One region of the Clostridium lapidicellarium genome, then DNA from elsewhere that is predicted to be linked to it. Evidence: riboswitches for the same ligand, from Rfam matches in the RefSeq annotation. Region 1 holds a riboswitch; the other holds the start of a gene.
What was found. A riboswitch is a leader RNA that binds a small molecule or an ion and turns the genes downstream of it on or off. The one in region 1 is predicted to bind glycine.

Region 1 (3,218 bases):
CTAAGTTGTGAATTATCTGACATTTCAATGCAAATTATCCAGTTTTCATAGGGATCCTGGTTTACATATTCAGGATTATCCACAAGTCCCTCATTTACTTTAATCACCCTGCCCGATACAGGCATATACAGATCTGAAGCTGCTTTTACAGATTCCACCGCTCCAAAGACTTCACCCTTCTCAAATTCTGAATCCACCTCGGGCAAATCAACAAATACAATATCGCCTAAAGAATCCTGGGCAAAATCAGTTATGCCCACATAAGCTTTATTCCCATCATCTGCCTTTATCCATTCGTGATCCTTCGTATAAAATGCTCCCTCTAAAGTTTTCATCTACAACTTCCTCCCCATCATTTTTTATAATTTTTTTTATAAAATCTTTTATTTACAACTTCCGCTTTAAGAAACCTGCCTCTTATTTTTACAAAAATCTCAGTTCCAAGTCTGGAATAACTCGAGTTTACAAGAGCAAGTCCCAAATTCTTCTTTAGTGACGGGGATCTGTATCCCGTAGTCACTTCACCTATCTTCCTATCTTCTTTAAAGACCTCATATCCCTTTCTTGGAATACCCCTGTCTATCATTTCAAATCCAATTATCTTCCTTTTAAGCCCCTCTTTTTTCTGCTTTAAAAGGGAAATCTTCCCTATGAAATCTTTTTTGTCCAGTTTTACAAAAAATCCCAGTCCGGCTTCAAGAGGAGTAATGAATTCAGAAAGTTCATTGCCATAGAGAGGGAGATTCACTTCAAACCTCAGTGTATCTCTTGCACCTAGTCCCACTGGTTTTATGCCCTCTTTCCTTCCGGCTTCAAGTATATTGTTCCACAGATATTCTGCATTTTCAGTACTGGAATAAATTTCAAACCCATCTTCTCCCGTATATCCTGTTCTGGATATCATGCATTTTCTCCCGCAGACCGATACATCCCTCCTGCAAAAGAAAAACTTAATTTCCTCCAAATTCACATCGGTGAGTTTTTGAAGTATGTTTTGGGCTTCAGGTCCCTGAAGTGCCAGCTGTATAATGGAAGAAGATATATTTGCAATTTTCACATCAAAACCATCACAATTTTCAAGCATCCAGTTGATATCCTTTTCAATGTTTGCAGCATTTATGACCAAGAAGAAATGTCCTCCATCAAATCTGTATACTATAATATCATCTACAACTCCGCCATTTTGATAACACATGGGGCTGTACATCACCTGATTGTCCTCAAGCACAGATGCATCATTTGTAATCAAATTCTGTACAAATTTCAGGGCATCTTTTCCCCTTATATCAGCTTCACCCATATGCGAAACATCAAATAAACCAGCTTTTTCCCTGACCGCATTGTGTTCGGGTATTATGCCCTCAAATTGTACCGGCATAGACCATCCTGCAAAATCTATCATCTTTGCACCATATTTTTTATAGGAATCAAACAGTGCAGTTTTCTTTAATTTCTCCACAGCAAACCCTCCTGATCATATTTTTAGATAGCAAAAAAGACATGAAAACAAACTGTTCACATGTCCCTGTTCATTTACCTGAGAGTTTCGATGCAAAACATCTTTCACCTTCGGTACTGCTTTAAAATGCAGATTTTCCAGAGCTTTGTCCCATGACGTTATATTATACCTGAAAGTTTCTGATATAGTTGTGAAAATATATCATTGCTCCTTCGGTTAACATACGTTGTTATCTCACGCCACAATCATCCAAACCAACTTTTATACTACTACATTAATAATACATCCTAAAGCAAATTATTTCAATAAAATATTTCCAATTGAGTATATTATTTATAGGTATTCAATATACTGCTGTATATATCCTCCATCAGGGTCAATCCGCCGCTGTATCCGACGTAACTCCTGTTCAGCACCAGCCTGTGCAGAACTGGAATAGATATATTTATCCAAAATCCATTCAGCTCAGAAGCTATATCCCTGTCCCAGGAACTTCCCAATATAAGAGGCCTGTAATTTTCAAGGGGATATTTTCTCAGGCTTTCATGAATTTTACCTCCGTCTATTTCAAATATAACCTTTGAAGAAAAAGTATCCGACAGGTGGACAAATTCCTGTTTTATGCCATGTCTATATTTTTCAGGAGTGTCATCCGTTATATACTGCTGTCCCGGGACAATTCCAAGTTCATTCACCAGAAATTTGCTTATTCCCAGCGCATAAAAAGAATCCGTTATATTAAAAAACCTATCTGCCATATCATATCTAAATTCTATGAAAAAGTCCAAGGACCTCTCAATATAATAATAAAATCTCTTTTCCTCCTTTTCTATAAATTCTTCAACTCTTTTCCTGTCCAGTTGTGCAAATTCTGCAACAGTTCTCAAAAATTTGCCGGTTTCCTTTGCCCCTATTGGCAGTATTGGATAGTGCAGGTATGGAGTCCCATACTTCTTTTCCAGATGCTTTGCAATATTCAGCCCCACCCAGGGTGAAAGCACCAGATTAAACTGGGCGTCGGGAATTGTCTTCCACTCATTCACCCCTTTCGACTCCGTACCAAAAAGTATATTTACTTTAAGGCCTATTCCCTGAAGCAGCTTTTTTATTCCCAGCAAATTGCCGGTCCAGAAGGAATCTTGATAGGGAAGCACAGACCAAACATTTACAAGACCTCTCTTCACTTTTACTCTCTTTTCCCCTATAAATTGATCTATGATGGCTTCAACCACCATCTCGTGCCCTTTAAAATTACTCCCCCTGAATCCACCTGTCTCGGCGCAGACTATCGGAATACCCCTATCTCTATATTCACTTACTATTTCTTCCACATCATCCCCTATTATGTCCGCAGTGCACCCTGTCAAAACCACTAACAGATCAGCTTTTAAAACTTTCAAAGCTCCATCTATAACCTGTCTCAATCTTTTTTCTCCCCCAAATACAACTTCCCTTTCAGTTGTATTTGTACAGGGAACAGAGCTCCCGCCTGAATATCCTATACCCTGGTATCCCGAGGCGACACTCAGTCCGTCATAAAGCTTGATTCCGCAGCCAGGACCGGAGTGTATTATTGGAATAGCTTTTTTGATGGCCAATACAGACTGTTCCGCTCCCAATGCACAATAATGCCTGGGCTGCTCAACTATATCAGTCGTTTTTGCCATTACATCCACCTCCTAGAAAAGTACAGGGATCCTGCTTCAACCACCAATCGGTATAGGGAAGCTCACAGTGACAGGCAATATTTTTTACAAAT
Region 2 (3,218 bases), on a different contig from region 1:
TTCTATATAACTTTCTGCAGTAGTTGCTGCTATAGCACCATCTGCTGCTGCAGTTACAACCTGTCTCAGAGATTTTTCCCTCACATCGCCTGCGGCAAATACTCCGGAAATGTTTGTTTTCATATCTTCATCCGTTATTATATAGTTTCTATCATCCATAGTTAACTTTCCCTTGAAAAGCTGTGATATGGGCTCATATCCCACAAACACAAAACATCCATCTACCTTCAACTTCCTGTTTTCACCTGTAATTTTATTCTTTAAGATCAATCCCTCGAGTATTTCGTCCCCTACAGCCCCTACTACAATAGAATTCCATATAAACTTTATTTTGGGATTGTTAAAGGCCCTTTCCTGCAGTGATTTTGTTGCCCTCAAGGCATCTCTCCTGTGTATAACCGTAACACTGCTAGCAAATTTTGTAAGATAAATTGCTTCGGTGATAGCTGAATCTCCACCGCCTACTACCGCTACATCCAGGTCTGTAAAGAAATCGGCGTCGCAAGTTGCACAGTAGGAAATTCCTCTTCCTCTCAATTTCCTTTCATTATTGAAGCCTGAAAGTCTTGGATTTGCACCTGTGGCAATTATTATTGTCCTGGCCCTATAGGTTTCCTTCTTGCTCTTCAATACCTTGATTGCACCATCAATATCCAAATCTACTATCTCATCTTTTGCAAACTTCACTCCAAAGTCCAAAGCCTGCTTTTTCATTCTCTCGCTTAAACTGGCTCCCGTACAATTTTCAATGGAACCCGGATAATTATCAAGTTCATCCGTGGTAGTTATCTGCCCACCATATTTCGCCCTCTCTATCAACAAAGTATCCATCTTGGATCTTGCTGCATAGAGACCTGCCGACAGACCAGCTGGCCCTCCGCCAATTATTATACAATCGTATAAATGTTCCATACTCATACCTCCTAATATTGTTAAAATATAAACAGTTCTTTATATTCATGTCCCTGCTCACACATAAATTATCAAAGATTATATCTGATCAAATCATAATCTACTACTGAAAAGTCATCCAGCACTTTTTTACTCCAATGTGAAACACCATAATCCCTTAAAAATTTTTGAGTAGTATGAATTCCCATCTCTATATAATTTAAAGACTCCACATCTACAGTATTCTCAGTTGTTTTAGATATTATGACAGTCCTATACGGGACCTCATTGGGCTTCACACCACTTACAAGTGGATGAGTAAGCAGCCTGTGATTTTTATGTATGTAATCTCTAGCTTTTTTTAATACATCCATGGCACTGCCGTCTATGAAATCAATTTCATATCTGTCTGACAGCTTTTCCCTGCATGTTGGATTATTAGTAATTACCATTATGGGTTCTACCATATCATTTTTTCCTTTCAAATTTTTCCTGTTAAACATAAAATAAGGACACGATAAAAGAATTCTCTTTTACCCTGTCCTTTTTACCTGAGAGATTTACTCCTTCGGTGACAAAAACTTTCCAGAGTTTTGTCCTTTTTCGGTCCTTTGACCTGAGAGATTCATATTATCTAAGAGAAATAACACTTACCCCTTCGGCTATCCATTCAAGGATGCTGTAGAACAAAAGTCTGCAGCTAAGTGGTTTTCAAAATTAATTTTCCACTTAATCTCCCGAAAAATTCATCCAAAATTTATAATATTAACTTTTCTACTTTTATTATATATTACATCAGAACACTTTTCCACATTTCTCAACGACATTCCATATTTCATTTTTTGATACATCCCATAAAATTATCATATTAATTTTTATCTTCTATAATATTTCCTTCAATAGATATTACAACTTCCCTATAGGGAACCATCATTCCAGAATTCAGCATTGAATTTTTAACCGCATTTACAATTCCGCCACAGCAGGGTACCTCCATCCTCACTACAGTTATGCTTTTCAAATTATTGTTTTTTATGATATCGGTAAACTTCTCCTCATAATAATCTATATCATCCAGCTTTGGACATCCTATTAAAACAATATGACCCTTTATAAAATCTCTGTGGAAATTTCCATAAGCATAAGACGTACAATCTGCCGCTATTAAAAGTTCTGCATTTTTCAAATAGGGAGCCCTGGGATTTACAAGCTTCAGCTGAACCGGCCATTGTCCGAGTTCCGATACATTTCCTTTATAATTTCTGCTTTCCCTCTCAATTATATCTATTGCACCTCTAGGACACTCCGGAAGGCAGTCTCCAAGGCCATCACAGTATTCATCACCTTTAAGCCGTGCTTTACCACCCACCAATTCTATGGCACCTTCATGACAGGCATTTACACACAAACCGCATCCATCACATTTTTCTCTATCTATATTGACGATCTTTCTCTTCATCATAAATTCCTCCCTTGTTTTTATGCCTATATTATAATAAAATAAAATCATACAATCCGTATCCTATGTTACTGTAAAATAATATTTTTATATATCAAAGCGGAGGAAAATATGAAAAATATATATGACGTATTGAGCAACTGCATATTGATGAAAAACTTTTCAGAAAACGATATTGAAAAATTGCTTGCAAAGATAGAATATACTCCCAGAAAATATTCAAAGGGAGAGGTAATAGCAATTGAAGAATCGGATTGTTCAAAAATAGGAATAGTCATAGACGGAAATGTAGAGGTACAGAAGACATTTTCTTCGGGGAAAGTCATAACTTTAGGTATCTTAAGGGAAAGCGATATATTCGGGGAAGTTATAATATTCTCCAACAGAAATACCTATCCGGCCACTATAACTGCATCGAGCAGTACTTCTGTAATGTTTATATCCAAAGAAGACATATTAAAACTATGTAATATTTTCCCCATGTTTTTAAAAAACTTTATGTCTCTTTTATCCGATAAAATACTCATGTTGAATAAAAAGCTCAAAAATATATCCTATGAAACCATACGTCAGAAAATTTCTTCTTACATATTGGAAGAATACCATCAGCAGAAAAATTTAAAAATATATTTAAACTGTACCAGAAAGGAAATGGCGGATCAGCTGGGAATTCCAAGGCCGTCTCTTTCAAGAGAGCTCATAAACATGAAAAAAGACAATCTAATAGATTTTAACAAAAACCTCATATTTATAAAAGATATAGACTCTCTGGAAGACCTGCTTCTTTGAAGTAAAAAAAGGGAAACGAAAATCGTCTCCCTTCTACTTACTACTTAGCATATTCCTCTTCCACATCCACCACATAATA

Region 2: it holds a riboswitch for glycine, as region 1 does, so the genes downstream of both, AB8S09_RS09090 (GrdX family protein) here and gcvT (glycine cleavage system aminomethyltransferase GcvT) in region 1, are expected to answer to the same signal.

Annotation. Positions count from the first base shown of each region.
Region 1 is NZ_JBGFFE010000025.1:29,759-32,976, reverse strand. Features, by position in the region: gene gcvH (glycine cleavage system protein GcvH) at 1-335, opposite strand, end outside; gene gcvT (glycine cleavage system aminomethyltransferase GcvT) at 353-1,459, opposite strand; glycine riboswitch at 1,516-1,610, opposite strand; gene AB8S09_RS13495 (nitrogenase component 1) at 1,789-3,126, opposite strand; gene AB8S09_RS13490 (nitrogenase component 1) at 3,110-3,218, opposite strand, start outside.
Region 2 is NZ_JBGFFE010000011.1:69,395-72,612, reverse strand. Features, by position in the region: gene trxB (thioredoxin-disulfide reductase) at 1-912, opposite strand, end outside; gene AB8S09_RS09090 (GrdX family protein) at 984-1,394, opposite strand; glycine riboswitch at 1,427-1,483, opposite strand; glycine riboswitch at 1,486-1,641, opposite strand; gene AB8S09_RS09085 (ATP-binding protein) at 1,760-2,350, opposite strand; gene AB8S09_RS09080 (Crp/Fnr family transcriptional regulator) at 2,462-3,139, shown strand.